DNA from 3 places in the Ramlibacter sp. 2FC genome. Region 3 is predicted to be linked to each of the others. Evidence: predicted binding sites of a transcription regulator. Region 3 holds the regulator's gene; each other region holds the start of a gene.
What was found. The regulator LexA, encoded in region 3, represses DNA repair genes until DNA is damaged. The targets are predictions, from matches to a motif close to ACTGTATNNNNATACAGT.

Region 1 (7,595 bases), on a different contig from region 3:
GGCCGGCTGGGGCGTGACTGGCAGAGCACGTCAGGCGATTCCCTTACGTTCTCGCTGGGCCTGCCGCTGGCGCCGGTCGACTGGTCCGGCCTGTCGCTGGCCGTGGGCGTGGCCGTGGCGGAAAGCCTGCATCCCGAGATCGGCCTCAAATGGCCGAACGACCTCTGGTGGCAGGACCGCAAGCTCGGCGGCATCCTGATCGAGACCACCAGCCTGGGCGTGCAGCGCTACGCCGTGATCGGCGTGGGCCTGAACATCGCGCCGCGCGCGGCCGCGGGCCTGTCCACGCCGCCGGCCTGGCTGCAGGCCATCGCGCCGGAGCTCGACGCGCCGGGCGCCCTGGGCCGCCTGGCCGCGCCGCTGGTGCAGGCCGTGCAGGCCTTCGAGCGCCTCGGTTTCGCGCCGTTTCAGGCGCGCTTCAACGCGCGCGACATGCTGCAAGGGCGTCCGGTCACGCTCAGCGACGGCACGCGCGGCCAGGCCCTGGGCGTGGGCCAGGACGGCGCGCTGCGGGTGCAGACTGCGCAGGGCCTGCAGGAAATCACCAGCGCCGAGGTCAGCGTGCGTCCGGCGGATTCGGGCGGGGTTTGATGAGCCCCCACGCTCATCACTTCGTGTATTCGCTGCCCCCCGAGGGGGCGCAGGCCTCCTTTGGGGCGGCGCTGCGCAGCGTCGTGCGCGCAGCTGTACAGCGCAGCAGCGCCATGGCCGCCCTTCGCCTGGTTCGCTTCGCAGACCAACGGCTCCGGGCGGCCCGGCAGGAGGCCTGAGCCCGTGCTGCGCCTGGCGGTCCTGCTCCTGCTGCTGGCCAACGCCGCGTATTACGCCTGGTCGCACGAGTGGCTGGGTGCGCTGGGCCTGGCGCCGCAGCGCCAGGACGAGCCGCAGCGCCTGGCCCAGCAGATCCACCCCGAAGGACTGCACCTGCTGGCGCCCGAGGAGGCGCGCCGTCTCCAGGGCCTGCCAGCGGGGACCGAGTGCCTGCAGGCCGGCCTGTTCGATGAGCGCCAGGCCGCCGTCCTGCGCCAGGCGCTGGCCCCCCTGCCGGCCGGCAGCTGGGCCCTGGAGCCCGGCCGCCTGCCGGCGCGCTGGATCGTCTACATGGGGCGCTTCCCAACGGCCGAGGCGCTGGACAGGAAGCGCGCCCAGCTGCGCGCGCTCAAGCTGCGCTTCGAGCCGGTGGACAGCGCCGCGCTGGCGCCCGGCCTGTCGCTGGGCGACTACCCGTCCGAGGCGGCCGCCGCCCAGGCCCTGGATGCGCTGGCCGAGCGCGGCGTGCGCACCGCGCGCGTGCTGCAGGAGCGCGCCGAGCTCGCGGGCCAGTGGCTGCGCCTGCCTATGGCCGACGCCGCGCTGCGCGCGCGCGTGGAACAATCGCGCGATGCGCTGGCCGGCCAGCCGCTGCGCCCCTGCCGCTGAACCCCATCCAACCCCCTTTTTTCGGAGACTTTCGATGACCCTCAAGCTCTATTACGCCCCTGGCGCCTGCTCCTTCGTGCCGCACACCCTGCTCGAGGCCGCGGGCGAGCCCTACGAGCCGGTGATGGTCAAGCTGCACAAGGGCGAGCAGAACAGCCCCGAATACAAGTCCATCAACCCGCGCGGCCAGGTGCCGGTGCTGGTCGACGGCGGCCAGGTCATCACCCAGATCGTGGCCATCGTCAGCTACATCGCCGAGCGCTTCCCGCAGGCCGGCTTCCTGCCCGCCGAGCCCGTGGCCCGCGCCCGCGCCATCGAGACCCTGGCCTGGATGAACAACACCATCCATCCCACCTTCACGCACATCTTCATGCCGCAGAAGTTCACCGACAACGCGGCGGCGCAGGCCGAGATCAAGGGCTACAACACGCAGATCTTCCGCAGCCTGCTGGGCGAGCTGCAGGCCCTGGTGCACGCCGCCAGCGCCGCCGGCCGCGCCTTCCTGGGCGGCGAGCGCTTCGGCCCGCTGGACGCCTATGCGCTCACTTTCCTGCGCTGGGGCACGATCGCCGGCATCAACCCCGAGGACCATCCCGACCTCTGGGCCTTCGTGCAGCGCATCGCGGCCCTGCCGCCGGTGGCGCGCGTGATCGAGCGCGAGCGCCTGCAGCTGAATCTGTACAAGCCCGGCTGATCAGGACGTCGCCGGCGCAAAGCGCACCGTGAAGCGGACACCGGGCGGCTGCTGGCCCGGGTGGGCGTCCTCGATGGCGACCGTGGCCCGGTGCTGCTGGGCGATCTCCAGCACGATGGGCAGGCCCAGGCCCGAGCCGTCGACGTTGGTGCCCAGCGCGCGGTAGAAGGGCTGGAATACCAGCTCGCGTTCGGCCTCGGGGATGCCGGGGCCGTTGTCCTCGACCTGCAAGGCCAGCGCGTGGCCGAAGGGGTCGGCCAGCACGCGTGCCGTGATCACGCCCGGCCGTGCCGGCGTCGACGGCGTGTAATTGAGCGCGTTGTCGACCAGGTTGCGCACCAGCTCCTTGAGCAGGGTCGGGTTGCCCTCGAGCACCACGCCGGGCGAGCCCGGCTCGGCGCCGTCGTAGCCCAGGTCCAGCGCCTTGTCCATGGCGCGCGGCACGGCCTCGCGCACCGCGTCCATGGTCAGGCGCGCCAGATCGCAGGGCTGGCGGCTGATCGCCGTGCCGCCGCCCTCGGCGCGCGCCAGCGACAGCAGCTGGTTCACCGTGTGCGTGGCGCGTATGCTGGCGCGGCCGATCTGCTTGAGCGACTGCTTGAGCTCCTCTTCGCCGGCGCCCTCGCGCTGCGCCAGGTCGGCCTGCATGCGCAGGCCGGCCAGCGGCGTCTTGAGCTGGTGCGCCGCGTCGGCCAGGAAGCGCTTGTGCGTGGCGATCGAGTCCTTGAGCCGCGTCAGCAGGTCGTTTACCGACGAGACCAGCGGCGCCACCTCCAGCGGCACGGCCTTCTCGTCGAGCGGGCTCAGGTCGTCGGGCTTGCGCGCGCGGATGCGCTCCTCGAGCTGCGACAGCGGCTTGATGCCGCGCACCAGGGCCAGCCAGACCAGCAGCACGGCCAGCGGCAGGATCACGAATTGCGGCAGCATCACGCCCTTGATGATCTCGGTGGCCAGCACCGAGCGCTTCTCGCGCGTCTCGGCCACCTGGACCAGGGCCGGCCGCGCATCGGGCAGCTCGAGCGCCACCCAGGTATAGGCCACGCGCACCTCCAGGCCGCGCAGCTCGGCGTCGCGCAGGCGCACCTCGTCGATGGCGGGCTTCTCGTCCTCGGGCGGGGGCGGCAGCTCGCGCTCGCCGCTCAGGAACTCGCCGTTGGTGCCCAGCACCTGGTAGGCCACCATGTCCGAGTCGTCGGCGCGCAGCAGCTCGCTGGCCGGCTGCGGCAGGTTGAACTGGACCTTGTGGTTGGGCCCGACCTTGACCAGCTGTGCCAGCGCCTGCACGTTGTAGACCAGGGCCCGGTCGAAGGGCTTGTTGGCGATGCCCTGCGCCACCAGCCAGGTCAGCGCCAGGCTGACCGGCCACAGCAGCAGCAGCGGCGTCAGCATCCAGTCCAGGATTTCGCCGAACAGCGAGCGCTGCTCGCGCTTGAACAGGGTGACCGGCCAGTTGGCCGACCGGGAAGCTGACTCAGCCCTGGATTTTTTCAAGGCAGTAGCCCAGGCCGCGCACGGTGGCGATGCGGATCGGGCCCTTCTCGATCTTCTTGCGCAGGCGGTGGATGTAGACCTCGATGGCGTTGTTGCTCACCTCCTCGCCCCACTCGCACAGTCGCTCGACCAGCTGGTCCTTGCTGACCAGGCGGCCGGCGCGCTGCAGCAGCACCTCGAGCAGGCCCAGCTCGCGCGCCGACAGCTCGACCATCTTGCCGTCGATGGTGGCCACGCGCCCGGCCTGGTCGTAGACCAGGGGGCCGTGCCGGATCGTGGAGCTGGCGCCACCCATGCCGCGCCGCGTCAGGGCGCGCACGCGCGCCTCGAGCTCCTGCAGCGAAAAGGGCTTGGCCATGTAGTCGTCGGCACCGTAGTCCAGGCCCTTGACGCGCTCCTCCACGCTGTCGGCCGCGGTGAGGATCAGCACCGGCAGGGCGGCGCCGCGCGCGCGCAGGCGCTTGAGCACCTCCAGGCCGTGCAGCTTGGGCAGGCCCAGGTCCAGGATCAGCAGGTCGAACTCGGTGTTGGTCATCAGCGCCGCGTCGGCCTGTGCGCCGTCGCCCACATGGTCGACTGCGGCCCCCGAGCTGCGCAGCGTGCGCAGCAGGCCGTCGGCCAGCACCTGGTCGTCTTCGGCAATCAGTATTCGCATCGCTGTCTCCTGCTTGGGGTCATGCTGCGCGGGGCGCTTCGGCAAATTCTAGGCGCTTGTCATGCGGCTCAGGCGGCGTAAGCCTCCAGGCCCAGCGCCACCACGGTCGCCACCTCGTCGCCGACCGCGCTGCGGAACTCCGCCTCGGCCTGGGCCACCGCGTCGCGGAAGGCCTGCAGCCAGGCCAGGCCGGTGGGCGTGAAGCGCACCAGGCGCGCGCGCGCGTCGAGCGGGTCGGGCCCGCGCGCGACCAGGCCCCAGGCCTCGCACTGGTCGACCAGGTCGCCCATGGCCTGCTTGCTCATGCCGGCCGCGGCGGCCAGCTCGGTCAGGCGCGAGCCGGCTAGGGCGAGATGGCGCGTGATGTGCACATGGGCGGCGCTGACCTGGGCGCGCGCAGCCAGGTTGGACAGGGTCAGCGGCACCTCCACGTTGCCGGCCATCAGCGCCAGCACGCGCTCGTCGAAGCGGCGCATGGCATGGCCCAGCAGCCGGCCCAGATGGGTCTGGCGCCAGCTGTCTTCGACGGTGTTGGCAAGCATGTCCAGATCGTAAGTCAAACTGACCAAAAAATCCGTTTACTTGCCGGAAGTCGCTGCTAAAGTACTGTTCAAACATCCATGTCGTCGTCGAAGACGCTGGATCCACCCGAACAACCCGTTGATTTTCAAGGAGATTTTCATGGACGCAGCCGTCAAGGGCCAGAACGCCGCCAACAGCGAAAAAGCCAAGGCCCTGCAGGCCGCCCTGGCCCAGATCGAGAAGCAGTTCGGCAAGGGCACCATCATGCGCCTGGGTGAGGGCGAGGTGATCGAGGACATCCAGGTGGTGTCCACCGGCTCGCTGGGCCTGGACATCGCGCTCGGCGTGGGCGGCCTGCCGCGCGGCCGCGTGGTCGAGATCTATGGTCCGGAATCCTCGGGCAAGACCACGCTGACCCTGCAGGTCATCTCCGAGATGCAGAAGCTCGGCGGCCAGTGCGCCTTCGTCGACGCCGAGCACGCGCTGGACGTGCAGTACGCGCAAAAGCTGGGCGTGAACCTGCAAGACCTGCTGATCAGCCAGCCCGACACCGGCGAGCAGGCGCTGGAGATCGTCGACAGCCTGGTGCGCTCCGGCGCGGTGGACCTGGTGGTGATCGACTCGGTGGCCGCGCTCACGCCCAAGGCCGAGATCGAGGGCGAGATGGGCGACAGTCTGCCCGGCCTGCAGGCGCGCCTGATGAGCCAGGCGCTGCGCAAGCTCACCGCCACCATCAAGAAGACCAATTGCATGGTGATCTTCATCAACCAGATCCGCATGAAGATCGGCGTGATGTTCGGCTCGCCCGAGACCACGACGGGCGGCAACGCGCTCAAGTTCTACGCCTCGGTGCGCCTCGATATCCGCCGCACCGGCTCGATCAAGAAGGGCGAGGAGGTGATCGGCAACGAGACCAAGGTCAAGGTGGTGAAGAACAAGGTCTCGCCGCCCTTCAAGACCGCCGAGTTCGACATCCTGTTCGGCGAGGGCATCTCGCGCGAGGGCGAGATCATCGACATGGGCGTGAACGCGCGCATCATCGAGAAGTCGGGCGCCTGGTACGCCTACAACGGCGAGAAGATCGGCCAGGGCCGCGACAACGCACGCGAGTTCCTGCGCGAGAACGCGGGCCTGGCGCACGAGATCGAGAACAAGGTGCGCGAGTCGCTGGGCATTCCGCTGCTCAACGAGAGCGCGGAAGCCGCCGAGTAGCTTATGGCCCCCACGCTCGTCACTGCGTGTACGTCGCTGCCCCCCGAGGGGGCCGCAGTCGCCTTGGGGCGGCCCGGCGGCGACTGACCGGGCGCTGCGCTGCGATGCCGCCCATGCTGTCGCTCAAGGGGCGCGCGCTGCGCCTGCTCGCGCAGCGCGAGCATTCGCGCGTCGAGCTGGCGCGCAAGCTGGCGCCGCATGTGCAGGAGGGCGAGGACCTGGACGCCGTGCTCGACGCCCTGCAGGCCCGCGGCTTCATCGACGAGCAGCGCGTGGTCGAGTCGCTGCTGCACCGGCGCGCCGGCAAGCTCGGCGCGGCGCGCATACGCCAGGAACTGCAGGCCAAGGGGCTGGATGCAGCGGCCGTGCAGCAGGCCGTGGCCCAGTTGCAGGGCTCCGAGCTCGAGCGCGCGCGCGAGGTCTGGCGCAAGAAGTTCGGCGAGCCCGCGGCCGATGCGGCCGGGCGGGCGCGGCAGATGCGTTTTCTGGCCGCGCGCGGCTTCGGCGCCGAGGCGATCCGGCGCGTGGTGTCGGGCACCGAAGAAGACTGAGGGCTGAGCGGGGCTCAGAGCCCCAGCATCAGCTGCAGGTTCTGCACCGCGGCGCCGCTGGCGCCCTTGCCGAGGTTGTCCAGGCGCGCGATCAGCACCGCGTGGTGGTATGCGTCGTTGCCGAACACGCGCAGCTCCAGCTTGTTGGTGTCATTGAGAGCGAGCGCGTCGAGCTTGCCGTCCTCGGTCGGTGGCTCCACGCTGACCCAGCCGCCGGCCGCCGCACTCGGCGCATAGTGCGCGGCCAGCGCCTCGTGCAGGTCCGCCGCCTTGGGCTGGCCCGGCAGCAGGTCCAGGTGCAGCGGCAGCTGCACCAGCATGCCCTGGCGGAAGTTGCCGACCGAAGGCACGAACAGGGGGCGGCGCGTGAGGCCGGTGTAGGCCATGATCTCGGGCAGGTGCTTGTGCTTGAGACCCAGGGCATAGGCCTCGAACAGCGGCGCCTCGCCCCTCTCGTAGGCCTCGATCATGCTGCGTCCGCCGCCCGAGTAGCCGCTGACCGAGGGCAGGGCGAGTGCGAAGTCCGGGGGAATCAGGCCGGCGTCGACCAGGGGCCGGATCAACGCGATCGCGCCCGTGGCATAGCAGCCCGGGTTGGCCACGCGCTGGGCCTGGACCACGGCCTCGCGCTGGCCGGCCGCGAGCTCGGGAAAGCCGAACACCCAGCCAGCCGCCGTGCGGTGCGCGGTGGAGGCGTCGATGATCTTGGGCTTGCGTCCGGGCAGCGAATCGATCATCGCCACCGACTCGATGGCCGCGTCGTCGTGCAGGCAGAGCACGACCAGGTCGACCTGGGCCATCAAATCGCGCTTGGCGGCCGGGTCCTTGCGCCGCTCGGGCGCGATGCTGACCAGTTCGACCTGCGGGATCTGCTGCAGGCGCTCGCGGATCTGCAGCCCGGTGGTGCCGGCTTCGCCGTCGATGAAGACCTTGCTCATGGTGCTGTCCTGTCGGGAGAGGAGGGCCGCGGCCGGGCGCGGCAGGGGTTTGTCATCAGATTGCCATGGAACCGTGCGACATGGCATGCACGGTTTTTGTGCATTGCAGCATG
Region 2 (7,595 bases), on a different contig from region 3:
AAACATCTTTTGATTTATCTCTAAACACCTCAAGAGCAAACGGCATTGCCCAGGAGTATAAATCATGAATTGTATAATCTTTACCGGCAATGGCGCCCCCTGTAATAAGAGATTCCTCAATATTTTTCGCCATAACAAACACCAGATCTTCTAGTGTATCAGGGGCTGTTTTACCTATATCTCGAAGTAGCTTGCTCATATACCTCTCCTCTCAATTTCCAACGTTTGGAAAATGGGGGCACCCATTTTTTCATGCAGCCAACGACGCGGCAGATCATCCATCCACCCGGGCCGGACCAGTAGCAGGAAGGAAACTCAGTCTAAGTCGTCATCTTAAAGCTCCAGACCATCCCAAGTAGGCAGCGACGAACAAAAAGGTGGCCATCCACCAGAGGCCTCTTTTTTCAGAATCCTTCTCGGCAGCTGCCGCGCTTAAGAAGGAAACAAATACACCAATGATTAGAATCAACTCCATCATCCGCGCACTCCTGGTTTTAGCCGAGCGCGTGTATTCGCTTGACTCCGGCCGGCTAATGGGTGTCCCCATTTTTTCTGAAGAATCAACCTTACACTCTAACGAACAGCGTTTATCGGTCGCGAGACGACGTATGAACTAAGCATGGGACCTCCCTTTGCGGCCGATAAACCTTGTTGAACCGAGCCACGCGTGGCGACGGCGTGTTCTTGATGGGCAGTGTAAGTTTCATCCGCCGCCACGGGCAATGCAGGAGACCTGTCGCCCGGCCTATTGTGTGACCGCTGCAACACTTGCGCCAGTCAAACGGGCCGCAAGCGCCGCACACGGTGCGCCTGTGCAGAGCCCATGCGGCCAGGAACGGGGGCTGGGCCCAGCCAATCACTCCACCCGCACGATGCTGCTGGGCTTGAAGCCCAGGTCCGCCTGCTTGCCCTTGCGCCCCCGCGCCGCGCGTGCGTTGTTCAGGCTGCGGATCTCCAGCGTCTCCTCGCGCGGCTTGCCACCGCGGCCTATGCCTTCGATCTTCACGCTGCGCGTGTAGGCGGCGGCGCCGGCCAGTTGGTCCTTGGCCTCGAGGTCGATCAGCATGAGGCCGCGGCCGCCGTTGGCCATGGGCTTGAGCTCGCCGATCTCGAAGGTCAGGATGCGGCCGCCGGCCGAGGCGCAGGCCACATGGGTGGCCGGGACATGCAGCGCGGAAGGCGCCGCGCCCGCCGGCGGCGGCACGTTGGCCGGCGAGGGCCGGCACACGGTGTCGCCCGCGTTGCAGCTGATGAAGGCCTTGCCGCCCTTTTGGCGCGAGAGCATGTTCTCGACCGTGGCCAGGAAGCCGTAGCCGGCCGAGGTGGAAAGCAGCAGCCAGGCATTGTGCGGGCCGGCGAAGTAATGCGCCAGCTGGGTGCCCGATTCGAGCTCGATCAGCGTGGTCACGGGCTGGCCGTCGCCGCGCGCGCCGGGCAGGCTGGCCACCGGCACCGAGTAGACGCGGCCGTTGCTGCCGAACACCAGCAGCTGGTCCACGGTGCGGCACTCGAAGGTACCGTACAGTCCGTCGCCGGCCTTGAAGGCGAAGCTCGCGGCCTCGTGGCCATGGCCCTGGCGCGCGCGCACCCAGCCCTTTTGCGACACCACCACGGTGACCGGCTCGTCGACCACCTTGACCTCGGCCACGGCCTTCTTCTCGGCCTGGATCAGGGTGCGGCGCGCGTCGGCGAACTGCTTGGCGTCCTGCTCGATCTCCTTGACCATGAGGCGGCGCAGCGCTGCCGGGCTGCCCAGGATCTCCTGGAGCCGGCCCTGCTCCTCGCGCAGCTCCTTGAGCTCCTGCTCGATCTTGATCGCCTCCAGGCGCGCCAGCTGGCGCAGGCGGATCTCGAGGATGTCCTCGGCCTGGCGCTCCGACAGGTTGAAGCGGGCCATCAGCGCGGCCTTGGGCTCGTCGCTCTGGCGGATGATGGCGATCACCTCGTCGATGTTGAGCAGCACCAGCTGCCGGCCCTCGAGGATGTGGATGCGGTCCAGCACCTTTTGCAGCCGGTGCTGAGAGCGCCTTGTGATCGTGGTCTGGCGGAAGGCGATCCACTCGGTCAGCATCTGGCGCAGCGACTTCTGCACCGGCCGGCCATCCAGGCCGACCATGGTCAGGTTGATCGGCGCCGAGGTCTCCAGGCTGGTGTGGGCCAAGAGCGCGGTGATCAGCTCCTGCTGTTCGATGCGGCTGGTCTTGGGCTCGAACACCAGGCGCACCGCCGCGTCCTTGCTCGATTCGTCGCGCACCAGGTCGAGCACGGACAGCACGCTGGCCTTGAGCTGGGTCTGCTCCTGGCTCAGCGCCTTCTTGCCGGCCTTGACCTTGGGGTTGGTCAGCTCCTCGATCTCCTCGAGCACCTTCTGCGAGCTCACGCCGGGCGGCAGCTCGGTGACGACCAGCTGCCACTGGCCGCGCGCCAGGTCCTCGATCTTCCAGCGCGCGCGCAGCTTGAGCGAGCCGCGGCCGCCGCGGTAGGCCTCGGCGATGTCGGCCGCCGGGCTGATGATCTGGCCGCCGCCCGGGTAGTCGGGGCCGGGGATCAGGGCGAACAGCTCCTCGTCGGACAGCTGCGGGGTCTTGATCAGCGCCACGCAGGCGTCGGCGATCTCGCGCAGGTTGTGGCTGGGGATCTCGGTGGCCAGGCCCACGGCGATGCCGCTGGCGCCATTGAGCAGCGCGAACGGCAGTCGCGCCGGCAGCTGGCGCGGCTCTTCGGTCGAGCCGTCGTAGTTGGGCACGAAGTCCACCGTGCCCTCGTCGATCTCGTCGAGCAGCAGGCTGGTGATCCTGGCCAGGCGCGCCTCGGTGTAGCGCATGGCGGCCGCGCCGTCGCCGTCGCGGCTGCCGAAGTTGCCCTGGCCGTCGATCAGCGGGTAGCGCTGGGCGAAGTCCTGGGCCATGCGCACCAGCGCGTCGTAGGCGGCCTGGTCGCCATGCGGGTGGAAGCGGCCCAGCACGTCGCCGACCACGCGCGCGCTCTTGACCGGCTTGGCGCCGCTGCTGCCCGAATAGCCCAGGCCCATGCGCGACATCGAATACAGGATGCGCCGCTGCACCGGCTTCTGGCCGTCGCAGACATCGGGCAGGGCCCGGCCCTTGACCACGCTGAGCGCGTATTCGAGGTAGGCCTGCTGGGCGTAAGTAGCAAGGCTGAGGGCGTCGTCGCCGGCCGGGTCGGCCGTGAGATCGAGGGTCGGTAGGTCCATCGTGAAAAGTCTGGTTCAGCTATGAAAGTAACAGGTAAGCAGCACCCACCCGCAACAGCAGGCGGTAGTGCGTCCAGCTCAATTCGTGGCGCAGTGCGTCACATTTCGGAAACGCTTGATAAAACAGACGCATGTAGCGCAGGTTGGAGGCATCGAAGCCCTTGCCGAACTCCTGCGACAAGGCCTGCCCCAGCTGCGGCAGCAAGCGCTTGCCATGCGCCGCCCTGGCCCGGCCGCCCTGCTCGAACTCCACGATATGCCGGCCGGACTGTTGGTCACGATCAAACATCGACTTCCACCGCATCGCCGTGCAGTTCCATCAACTCGCGGCGCGCCGCGGCCTCGCCCTTGCCCATGAGCTTGGTGATCAGGCCTTCAGTCTGCGCGAAGTCGAAACTGCCCAGCTGCACCGGCAGCAGGCGGCGCGTGTCGGGGTTCAGCGTGGTGTCCCACAGCTGCTCGGCGCTCATCTCGCCCAGGCCCTTGAAGCGGCTGATGGTCCAGGCGCCTTCGCGCACGCCGTCCTTGCGCAGCTTGTCCAGGATGGCGGTGAGCTCGCCCTCGTCGAGCGCATAGACCTTGGAGGCCGGCTTCTTGCCGCGCGCCGGCGCGTCGACGCGGAACAGCGGCGGGCGCGCCACGTACACGTTCCCCGCTTCGATCAGCTTGGGGAAGTGGCGGAAGAACAGCGTCAGCAGCAGCACCTGGATGTGCGAGCCGTCCACGTCGGCGTCCGACAGGATGCAGACCTTGCCGTAGCGCAGGCCCGAGAGGTCCGGGCTGTCGTTCGGGCCATGCGGGTCGACGCCTATGGCCACGGCGATGTCGTGGATCTCGTTGTTGGCGAACAGGCGGTCGCGCTCGACCTCCCAGGTGTTGAGCACCTTGCCGCGCAGCGGCAGGATGGCCTGGCATTCCTTGTCGCGACCCATCTTGGCGCTGCCGCCGGCGGAGTCGCCCTCGACCAGGAACACCTCGTTGTGCGAGATGTCGCGGCTCTCGCAGTCGGTCAGCTTGCCCGGCAGCACGGCCACGCCCGAGCCCTTGCGCTTCTCGACCTTCTGGCCGGCCTTCTGGCGCGTCTGCGCCGCCTTGATCGCCAGCTCGGCCAGCTTCTTGCCGTAGTCCACATGCTGGTTGAGCCAGAGCTCGAGCGCGGGGCGCACGAAGCTCGAGACCAGGCGCACCGCATCGCGCGAGTTCAGCCGCTCCTTGATCTGGCCCTGGAACTGCGGGTCGAGCACCTTGGCCGAGAGCACGTAGCTGGCGCGCGCGAACACGTCCTCGGGCAGCAGCTTGACGCCCTTGGGCAGCAGGCTGTGCAGCTCGATGAAGCTCTTGACGGCGTTGAACAGGCCGTCGCGCAGGCCGCTGTCGTGCGTGCCGCCGGCGCTGGTCGGGATCAGGTTGACGTAGCTCTCGCGCACCGGCTGGCCTTCCTCGGTGAAGGCCACGGCCCAGGCCGCGCCCTCGCCTTCGGCGAAGCTGTCGTTCTGCCCATCGGCATAGCCCTCGCCCTCGAACAGCGGGATCACCGGGTCGGCGCTGAGCGTCTGCATCAGGTAGTCGCGCAGGCCGCCCTTGTACTGCCAGGTCTGGGTCTCGCGGGTCTTCTCGTTGGAAAGCGAGACCGAGACGCCGGGCATCAGCACGGCCTTGCTGCGCAGCAGGTGGGTGAGCTCGCCCATGGGCAGGGCGGCCGATTCGAAGTACTTGGGATCGGGCCAGACGCGCACCGTCGTACCCTGGCGGCGGTCGCCCTCGCCGTTGGGGCGCGTGACCAGGGGCTCGACCACGTCGCCGCCCGCGAACACCAGGCGCGCGACCTGGCCCTCGCGGTGGCTGCTGGCTTCCAGGCGCAGGGCCAGGGCGTTGGTCACCGAGACGCCCACGCCGTGCAGGCCGCCCGAGAAGCTGTAGGCCCCGCCCTTGCCCTTGTCGAACTTGCCGCCGGCATGCAGGCGGGTGAACACCAGCTCGATCACCGGCGCCTTCTCCTCGGGGTGCAGGCCGAAGGGGATGCCGCGGCCGTCGTCCTCCACGCTGACCGAACCGTCGACATGCAGCGTGACCTTGATCTTCTTGCCATGGCCGGCCAGGGCCTCGTCGGCCGCGTTGTCCAGCACTTCCTGGATGATGTGCAGCGGGTTGTCGGTGCGGGTGTACATGCCCGGACGCTGCTTGACCGGCTCCAGCCCCTTGAGGACGCGGATGGAGCCTTCTGAATACTCGGAGGGTTGGAGGGCGGGGTTCGTTGCCATGGTGGCGGATTGTAGTGGCTAGCACGCCCCGCCACTGGATGCAATTACAGGCAAATCGCGTCGCCGGGAGGCCCCGGCCGCGGCGACTGCAGACCCGGGCCGAATTCGCTAAAGTCGTAGGATGACTTTCGCCAAGAAAAACCTGACCATGGCCCAGGTGCTGGCCTGCGGCGCCGCCATCGTCACCCTGTCCATGGGCGTGCGCCACGGCTTCGGCCTCTGGTTGCAGCCCGTCACCCAGGCCCAGGGCTGGACACGCGAGACCTTCGCCTTCGCGATGGCGATCCAGAACCTGAGCTGGGGCTTGGCCGGCATCTTCGCCGGCATGCTGGCCGACCGCTTCGGCGCCGCCCGCGTCATCGTCGGCGGCGCCTTGCTCTACGCCCTGGGCCTGCTGGGCATGGCTTACTCGCCCACGCCGCTGCTGTTCGCCGCCACGGCCGGCGTGCTGATCGGCATGGCCCAGGCCGGCACGACCTATGCCGTGATCTACGGCGTGATCGGCCGCAACGTGCCGGCCGAGCGGCGCTCCTGGGCCATGGGCATCGCGGCGGCGGCCGGCTCCTTCGGCCAGTTCCTGATGGTGCCGGTGGAGGGCTTCCTGATCGGCGGCTTCGGCTGGCAGCAGGCGCTGGTGATCCTGGGGCTGGCGGCCCTGCTGATGGTGCCGCTGGCCTGGGGACTGCGCGAGCCGGGCTTCCATGGCGGCGCCCTGCCGCAGCGCGACCAGACCATCGCCCAGGCGCTGCGCGAGGCCTTCCGCTACCCGAGCTTCCAGCTGCTGATGGCCGGCTACTTCGTGTGCGGCTTCCAGGTCGTGTTCATCGGCGTGCACATGCCCAGCTACCTCAAGGATCACGGCCTGTCGCCCCAGGTCGCGAGTTTCTCGCTGGCCCTGATCGGCCTGTTCAACGTCTTCGGCACCTATGCCGCCGGCATGCTGGGCCAGCGCCTGGCCAAGAGCCGGATCCTGGCCTTCATCTACCTGGCGCGCGCGGTGGCGATCTCGGCCTTCCTGCTGGCGCCGCTGTCGCCCGCCAGCGTCTACCTGTTCTCGGCCGTCATGGGCCTGCTGTGGCTGTCCACCGTGCCGCCGACCAATGCGGTGGTGGCGCAGATCTTCGGCATCCAGCACCTGTCCATGCTGAGCGGCTTCGTGTTCTTCAGCCACCAGATCGGCAGCTTCATGGGCGTGTGGCTGGGCGGCTACCTGTACGACCGCACCGGCAGCTACGACATCGTCTGGTACATCGCGATCGCGCTCGGCGTGTTCGCCGCCCTGGTGAACCTGCCGGTCAAGGAGGGCGCGATCCCGCGCCGCGCCCACCACCCGTCCAGGGCCCAGGCCGCCTGAACATGAAGACCTCTGCCCGCAAATTCCTGTGGCATGGCGCGGCGCTGGCGCTGCTGCTGGCCGTGTTCGCGCTCTACGCGCGGCCGGACTTCCTGGTGACCCTGGCGGACCAGCTGTGGAGCTGCTTTTGAGCGCCGCACCGAACCCCGTGGCGGTCGCGCATGGCGCCGAGGCCCCCTCGGCCTGGGTGCAGCGCTGGTCGCCGCTGGTGCGCCCGGGCGGCACGGTGCTCGACCTGGCCTGCGGCCTGGGCCGCCACATGCGCTGGTTCGCCGGGCGCGGTCATCCGGTGACCGGCGTGGACCGCTCGCCCGAGGCCATCGCGGCCGTGGCGCCGCTGGGCCGGGCCCTGTGCGCCGACATCGAGGACGGCCCCTGGCCGCTTCCCGGTGAGCGATTCGACGCCGTGATCGTGACCAACTACCTGTGGCGGCCGCTGCTGCCCCGGCTGCTGGACAGCCTGGCGCCGGGCGGCGTGCTGATCTACGAGACCTTCGCGGCCGGCAACGAGACCGTGGGCAAGCCCTCGCGACCCGACTTCCTGCTGCAGGCCGGCGAGCTGCTGCGCGTCTGCCAGGGCCTGCGCTTGGTGGCCTACGAGGACGGCTTCCTGGACGCGCCGCCGCGCTTCGTGCAGCGCATCGCCGCCGTGCGAGAAGTTCCCGCGGTGCCGCCGGACGCCGCACCGCCGCGCTACCCGCTTTAGGCGCCTGCCGGGCTCCTAGTTAGAATGCTTTTTTCCCGTCAGAGAACACGGACATGACAC
Region 3 (7,595 bases):
CATCTGCCAGAAATACGGCATCCCCCAGATCTCCACCGGAGACATGCTGCGCGCCGCCGTCAAGGCCGGCACGCCGCTGGGCCTGCAGGCCAAGTCCGTCATGGAATCTGGCGGCCTGGTCAGCGACGACCTGATCATCAACCTGGTCAAGGAACGCATCGCCCAGCCCGACTGCGCCCAGGGCTTCCTGTTCGACGGCTTTCCGCGCACCATCCCCCAGGCCGACGCCATGAAGGCGGCCGGCGTCAAGCTCGACTATGTGCTCGAGATCGACGTCCCCTTCGACGCCATCATCGAGCGCATGAGCGGCCGCCGCTCGCACCCGGCCTCGGGCCGCACCTACCATGTCAAGTTCAATCCGCCCAAGCTCGAAGGCCTGGACGACGTGACCGGCGAGCCGCTGGTGCAGCGCGACGACGACAAGGAAGAGACCGTGCGCAAGCGCCTGGACGTCTACAGCGCCCAGACCCGTCCGCTGGTCGACTACTACTCGGCCTGGGCCAAGGCCGACCCCGCCGCCGCCCCCAAGTACCGCGCCATCAGCGGCATGGGCAGCGTGGAAGAGATCACCGCGCGCGCCCTGCAGGCCCTGTCCAGCTGAACGCCGCCCGCGCTGGTAGACGCCCCGCCTGCCGGGGCGTTTGTCTTCAAGGGGCCAGCAGCGACAACAGCATCGCCACCCGCGCCTTGACCGGGCTCAGCCCCTGGGCGACGGCCAGCGCGTCGCCCGGCTTGGGCAGCACCCGGCCGTAGGCGCAGCGCGTCGTGCGCAGCACGCGTACGCCGCCCGCCTGGGCCCGCTGCAGCGCGGCCTCGAGCTCGTGGTGCAGCGAGCCATTGCCCGTGCCGGCCACCACCAGGCCTTGCACGCCGCCCTGCACCAGGGCGTCGACCGCCGCGCCGCCCGCCCCGGCGTAGTTCATCACGATCTCCACACGCGGCCAGGCCGGCGCACCGCGCAGCGCCTGCAGCGCCGACGCTGCGCCTTCGTCCGCGGCACAGGGCCGCAGCCAGCGCACGCGCGCCTCCTCCACCTGGCCCACGGGCCCCGCCTCGCCCGAGTCGAAGGCGTCGAGCCGGTAAGTGTGGCTCTTGCGCACGTCCAGGGCGCCGTGCACTTGGCCCGCGCAGACCGCCAGCACCCCATGTGCCGAGGGGGCGAGCGCCACGGCAAAGGCGTCCAGCAGGTTCTGCGGCCCGTCGGCCAGCAGGGCCGTGGCCGGGCGCATGGCGCAGGCCAGCACCACGGGCTTGTCCGGCGCCAGCACGGCCTGCAGGAAATACGCAGTTTCCTCCAGGGTGTCCGTGCCGTGGGTGATCACCAGGCCCCGCACCTCGGGCTGGGCCAGCCAGTGCTCGCAACGCAGAGCCAGGCGCTGCCAGACGCCGAAGTCCATGTCCTTGCTGTCGACCTGCGCCACCTGCTCGGCCTCGAGCTCGCAGTCCTGCAGCACGGCCGGCAGCCCGGGCACCGCGTCCAGCAACTCGGCCACGCCCAGCTGGGCCGCCTGGTAGCCGATGTTGTCGCCCGCCTGGGCCGACTTGCCGGCGATGGTGCCGCCGGTGCCCAGAACCACGATTTTTTGCTGTTTCACTTGCCAAGCCCTTCAAACTGATTAAAAATACAGTCACTGGATATCAACACAGTAGTCAGAGCCCGTCGCCAGGAGTCCCCATGATCGACAGCCCCAAACTCACAGCCCGCCAGCAGCAGATTCTGGAACTGATCCAGAACACCATGGCCCGCACCGGCGCTCCGCCCACCCGGGCCGAAATCGCCGCCGAGCTCGGCTTCAAATCGGCCAACGCGGCCGAAGAGCACCTGCAGGCCCTGGCTCGCAAGGGCGCGATCGAGCTGGTCAGCGGCACCTCGCGCGGCATCCGCCTCAAGGGCTCCTCGCTGCGCGCCCTGCACGAGGCGCGCGGCGACCAGTTCCACCTGCCCCTGCCCAGCCTGGCCCAACTGGTCCTGCCCTTGGTAGGCCGCGTCGCGGCGGGCTCCCCGATTCTCGCGCAGGAGCATGTGGACCGGACCTACCATGTCGAAAGCAGCCTGTTCCAGCACCGCCCCGACTACCTGCTGAGGGTGCGCGGCATGTCCATGCGCGACGCCGGCATCATGGACGGCGACCTGCTGGCCGTACAGGCCTGCAAGGACGCACGCAACGGGCAGATCGTCGTGGCCCGTCTGGGCGACGAAGTCACGGTCAAGCGCTTTCGCCGCAACAAGCAGCAGATCGAGCTGCACGCCGAGAACCCCGACTACCCCACCATCGTCGTCGAGCCCGGCGAGCCCTTCGAGATCGAGGGCCTGGCCGTGGGCCTGATCCGCAACACCATGCTGATGTAGCAGCCCGTCGCGCGCCGTCGCAGGTGGCGGGCGTTTGGCGGCCTAGGCCGACCACAACCCTGCGGCAGCGCGCTCGTTCCAGGAATCCTGCCTGTGTCCAACCTCGTTCATACCGAAAGGTTTCACATGGGAATCGCTTTGCTCACCCTGTCCTGCCTGCTTTCCCCGCTGCGCGCCCGCCTGGCGCGCAAGAAGCGCGCGCCTGGCAGCCCGGCGACAAGTACCGCCCTGCTTCGCCCGCCACACGCCAGTCATGCTGGCGCGCCGGCCCAGCCCGCCGCCAGGCATGCCGTGCCGCTGCGCGTGGTGCGCGTGGCCGAGGCCGGCTACCGGCCCGGCTGTGCCGGGCGCATGGTGATCTCGGGGCGCATGGCGGACGTCTGCGCCGAGCTGGACCGCCTGGCCGCGCGCGAGTCCGCGCTCGCGCAGCCCTGAGCTTCTGTTCTGCGTCGCCACGGGGCCATGCTGCGCGCCCAAAAATCTCGCGGCCGGCCCCTGGCCCCTGTCGGAGCCAAGGCCAAGGCACAATGACGGCATGAACATTGTGATCCTTGACGACTACCAGGATGCAGTCCGCAAGCTGGCCTGTGCGACCAAGCTCGATGCCTATCCCGCCAAGGTCTATACCAACACCGTCAAGGGCATAGGCCAGCTGTCCGTGCGGCTGCGGGACGCCGATGTGATCGTGCTGATACGCGAGCGCACCCAGATCACGCGCGCCCTCGTGGAAAAACTGCCCCGGCTCAAGCTGATCGCCCAGACCGGCAAGGTCGGCAGCCATATCGACGTGGCAGCCTGCACCGAGCGCGGCATCGCGGTGGCCGAAGGCGTGGGTTCGCCGGTCGCCCCGGCCGAGCTGACCTGGGCCCTGATCATGGCTGCCATGCGCCGCCTGCCCCAGTACATCGGCAACCTCAAGCATGGCGCCTGGCAGCAGTCCGGCCTCAAGTCCGCCTCCATGCCACCCAATTTCGCGCTTGGCACCGTGCTGCGCGGCAAGACCCTGGGCATCTGGGGCTACGGCAAGATCGGCCAGCTGGTGGCCGGCTACGGCAAGGCCTTCGGCATGCAGGTGCTGATCTGGGGCAGCGAGGCCTCGCGCGCGCGCGCCGCCTCTGATGGCTACGTGACCGCCGCCAGCCGTGAAGCCTTCTTCGAGCAGTGCGACGTGCTCTCGCTGCACCTGCGCCTGCACGATGACACGCGCGGCATCGTGACGCTGGAGGACCTGTCGCGCATGAAGACCACGGCGCTGATCGTCAACACCTCGCGCGCCGAGCTGATCGAGTCCGACGCCCTGATCAGCGCGCTCAACCGCGGACGCCCGGGCCTGGCCGCCGTCGACGTGTTCGAGGCCGAGCCCATCCTGCAAGGCCATGCCCTGCTGCGTCTGGAGAACTGCATCTGCACGCCTCACATCGGCTACGTCGAGCTCGACAGCTACGAGATGTATTTCAACGCCGCCTTCGACAACCTGGTCAACTACATCAAGGGCACGCCAACCAACATCGTGAACCCCGGCGCGTTGCAGGTGCGGCGCTGAAGCCCCCGGCCCGGGCTATGCCCTGGGGCCTTCAGGCACGGGGAAAACATGCACGATAATGCAGCTCATGCAAACCTCCCTCACCTTTCCAACCGTGGGCATCATCGGCGCCGGCGCCATGGGCCGGGGCATTGCCCAGATCGCGGCCCAAGCCGGCAGCCAGGTCTTGCTGTTTGACACCCAGCCCGAGGCCGGTGCGAAAGCCCAGGCGGCGATCGCCGCCCAATGGGACAAGCTGCAGGACAAGGGCCGCCTCTCCGCCGAAGCCGTGGCCGGCCACAAGGCGCGGCTGCAGGTCGCCACGGCGCTGCCAGAACTGGCCGACTGCGACCTGGTCGTCGAGGCCATCGTCGAGCGCCTGGACGTCAAGCAGCGGCTGTTCGCCGAGCTCGAGGCCATCGTCCAGCCCTCGGCCGTGCTCGTGACCAACACCTCCTCTCTCTCGGTGACGGCGATTGCCGCCGGGCTGAAGCAGCCCCAGCGCTTCGCGGGCTACCACTTCTTCAACCCGGTACCGCTGATGAAAGTGGTCGAGGTCATCGCGGGCCTCAAGACCGACGCCGCGGTCTGCGCGCGCCTGGCCGACTACGCACGCCAGATGGGCCACACCCCCGTGCAGGCCCAGGACACGCCCGGCTTCATCGTCAACCACGCCGGCCGCGGCTACGGCACCGAGGCGCTGCGCATCGTCAGCGAGGGCGTGGCCGACTTCGCCACCGTCGACCGCATCCTCAGGGACCAAGTCGGCTTCAAGCTCGGCCCCTTCGAGCTGTTCGACCTCACCGCGCTCGATGTCTCGCACCCGGTGATGGAGTCGATCTACCAGCAGTACTACCAGGAGCCGCGCTACCGGCCCAGCGTGATCACGGCCCAGCGCCTGGCGGGCGGCGTGGTCGGCAAGAAGGCGGGCGAGGGTTTTTACCGCTACGTCGACGGCGCGGCCCAGGTCGCGGCCGAACCGCCGGCGCCCCAGGTCGAGGCGCTGCCGCCGGTCTGGGTTTCGCCGCGCGCCGCGCGCCGCGCCGAGTTGCTGCAACTGCTCAAGGACCTGGGCGCGAGCATAGAGACCGGCGCCTCGCCCTCGCCGGTCGCGCTCACTCTGGTCGCGCCGCTGGGCTTCGACGTGACCACGGTGGCCGTGGTCGAGCGCCTGGACCCGGCACGCACGGTCGGCATCGACATGCTGATCGACGACGCTGCGACCAAGCGCCGCGTGCTCGCCACCAACCCGGCCACGCGCGCCGACATGCGCGACGCGGCCCACGCCCTGTTCGCGCGCGACGGCAAGCCTGTGAGCGTGATCCGCGACAGCGGCGGCTTCGTCACCCAGCGCGTGGTGGCGGCCATCGTCAATATCGCGGCCGACATCTGCCAGCAGCGCGTGTGCAGCCCCAAGGACCTGGAAACCGCGGTCACGCTGGGCCTGGGCTATCCGCTGGGCCCGCTGGCCATGGGCGACCGCTGGGGGCCGACCAACGTGCTCGAGGTGCTGTTCAACCTGCAGACGGTCTACGGCGACCCGCGCTACCGCCCCAGCCCCTGGCTGCGCCGCCGCGGCGCGATCGGCCTGTCCCTGATGCACGAAGAGGAGTGAAATGAACCGCCCCCACGCTCATCACTTCGTGTATTCGCTGCCCCCCGAGGGGGCCCAGGCCTCCCTTGGGGCGGCCCGGCGGGAGGCCTGACCCATGCCCGCCGAACTGCGTAGCACCCACCATGGCATGACCATGGTGCTGACCATCAGCAACCCCGAGCACCGCAACGCCCTGGGCCCCGAGATGTACGCCGCGGGCGTCGAGGCACTGAGCGTGGCCGAGTCCAGCCCCGAGGTGCGCAGCGTGGTCATCGTCGGCGAGGGCAGTGGCTTCAGTGCCGGCGGCAACCTGCAGCGCCTGCAGGCCAACCGCCAGCTGCCGCCCGAGCACCAGGCGCAGAGCATCGAGGGCCTGCACAACTGGATCGAGGCCATTCGCACCTTCCCCAAGCCGGTCGTGGCGGCGGTGGAAGGCGCGGCGGCAGGCGCCGGTTTCTCGTTGGCCCTGGCCTGCGACTTCATCGTCGCCGCCAGCAACGCGGTGTTTGTCATGGCCTACACCAACATCGCGCTCTCGCCCGATGGCGGTGGCAGCTGGAGCCTGAGCCGCGCCCTGCCGCGCCAGCTGGTCAACGAGCTGCTGATGTGCGCCGAGCGCATCTCCGCCGCGCGCCTGAACGAGCTGGGCCTGGTCAACCGCCTGGCCGATCCGGGCCAGGCCCTGGCCACAGCACTGGAGCTGGCCGAGCGCCTGAACGCGCGCGCGCCGAATGCCCTGGCCAGCGTGAAGGAGCTGGTCAACGAGGCGGGCGCGAACTCGCTGAACCAGCAGCTCGCGCTGGAACGCGACCACTTCGTGAAGAACCTGCACCACGCCAACGCCGGCATAGGCATCGCCGCCTTCCTGGCCAAGCAGACGCCGCGCTTCGAGTAGTTTCGGCCCGCGGCCCTGCGCCGCGGGCGCCCGTCCCCGCTCTCCAAGGCCTCGCGCAGGCCAGACGCTCAGGTGACAACCCCAGGCGTCTGGCCCAGTCTCGCGCGCGACAATGGCGGCGTTCCCAGTCACCGACAAGACAGGCCATGGACGACCCGATTCTTACCATCGACGAACGAGAGGCGATCAACAACGGTCGCTGGTTTTCATCCCTTTCGCCGTCGCTGCGGCACGACATACTCCGATGCGCCTGGGTCAAACGCTACAAGGACGGCGAGCTGATCGCCGCGCGGGGCGATCCCCCCGAGCAGTGGATCGCCTGCGCCAAGGGCGCGGTGCGCGTGAGCTCAACCTCGGTCTCGGGCAAGCAGGTCACGCTGACCTACGTGGAGCCGGGCATCTGGTTCGGCGACGTGGCGATCTTCGACGGCGACCGGCGCACCCACGATGCCTACGCGCATGGCGACACCACCATCCTCAACGTCTCCAAGGCGGACTTCAAGCGCATCCTGTCGCAGCACACCGAGCTCTACGAGGCCCTGCTGCGCCTGCAGGCGCGGCGCATCCGCCAGCTGTTCGGCTTGGTGGAGGACCTCAACACCCTGCCGCTGCGCGCGCGCCTGGCCAAGCAGCTGACCCACCTGGTGCGCAGCTACGGCGTGTCCAGCCTGTCCGACGCCAGCGAGATGCGCATCGGCCTGCAGCTGGCTCAGGAAGAACTGGCCCAGCTGCTCGGCGCCTCGCGCCAGCGCGTGAACCAGGAACTCAAGGCCATGGAGCGCGAGGGCGTGATCCGCATCGAGCCGGGCGGCCTGGTGGTGCGCGACCAGCAGACGCTGATGCGCATCGCGGAGGCCGAGGACTGATTCCAACTTCTCCCACTTCTCTTCGAGCGTGAGCAACTTCGACCATTTCCTTGGCACCCGCCCCCTGACCGATGCCCATGCCTTCGACGCCGCGGCGCTCGGCGCCTGGCTGGAGAAGAACCTGGAGGGCTTTCGCGGCCCCCTGAGCGTGGAGATGTTCAAGGGCGGGCAGTCCAACCCGACCTACAAGCTGCTCACGCCGGGCCGCAGCTACGTGATGCGCGCCAAGCCCGGCCCGGTCGCCAAGCTCCTGCCCTCGGCCCATGCGATCGAGCGCGAGTTCGCGGTCATGCAGGGCCTGTACGGCACCGACGTGCCGGTGGCGCGCATGCATGTGCTGTGCGAGGACGAATCGGTGATCGGCCGCG

Region 1: the regulator LexA is predicted to act here: its motif matches at 4,865-4,882, upstream of recA (recombinase RecA).
Region 2: the regulator LexA is predicted to act here: its motif matches at 5,509-5,526, upstream of FFS10_RS13820 (DNA topoisomerase IV subunit B).

The regions. Positions count from the first base shown of each region.
Region 1 is NZ_SCMM01000005.1:58,528-66,122, forward strand. It holds gene FFS10_RS03910 (biotin--[acetyl-CoA-carboxylase] ligase) at 1-591, shown strand, start outside; gene FFS10_RS03915 (SPOR domain-containing protein) at 775-1,419, shown strand; gene FFS10_RS03920 (glutathione S-transferase family protein) at 1,454-2,113, shown strand; gene FFS10_RS03925 (sensor histidine kinase) at 2,114-3,502, opposite strand; gene FFS10_RS03930 (response regulator transcription factor) at 3,585-4,259, opposite strand; gene FFS10_RS03935 (MarR family winged helix-turn-helix transcriptional regulator) at 4,328-4,801, opposite strand; gene recA (recombinase RecA) at 4,941-5,993, shown strand; gene recX (recombination regulator RecX) at 6,107-6,544, shown strand; gene argC (N-acetyl-gamma-glutamyl-phosphate reductase) at 6,559-7,482, opposite strand.
Region 2 is NZ_SCMM01000029.1:51,829-59,423, forward strand. It holds gene FFS10_RS13805 (hypothetical protein) at 1-199, opposite strand, end outside; gene FFS10_RS22995 (hypothetical protein) at 329-478, opposite strand; gene parC (DNA topoisomerase IV subunit A) at 857-3,214, opposite strand; gene FFS10_RS13815 (DUF1016 N-terminal domain-containing protein) at 3,234-3,503, opposite strand; gene FFS10_RS13820 (DNA topoisomerase IV subunit B) at 3,496-5,475, opposite strand; gene FFS10_RS13825 (MFS transporter) at 5,597-6,829, shown strand; gene FFS10_RS23680 (hypothetical protein) at 6,832-6,960, shown strand; gene FFS10_RS13830 (class I SAM-dependent methyltransferase) at 6,957-7,535, shown strand; gene dapA (4-hydroxy-tetrahydrodipicolinate synthase) at 7,589-7,595, shown strand, end outside.
Region 3 is NZ_SCMM01000039.1:28,973-36,567, reverse strand. It holds gene adk (adenylate kinase) at 1-601, shown strand, start outside; gene FFS10_RS16315 (asparaginase) at 648-1,595, opposite strand; gene lexA (transcriptional repressor LexA) at 1,676-2,350, shown strand; gene FFS10_RS16305 (hypothetical protein) at 2,477-2,785, shown strand; gene FFS10_RS16300 (D-2-hydroxyacid dehydrogenase family protein) at 2,886-3,893, shown strand; gene FFS10_RS16295 (3-hydroxyacyl-CoA dehydrogenase) at 3,961-5,487, shown strand; gene FFS10_RS16290 (oxepin-CoA hydrolase, alternative type) at 5,582-6,361, shown strand; gene FFS10_RS16285 (Crp/Fnr family transcriptional regulator) at 6,508-7,227, shown strand; gene FFS10_RS16280 (phosphotransferase) at 7,256-7,595, shown strand, end outside.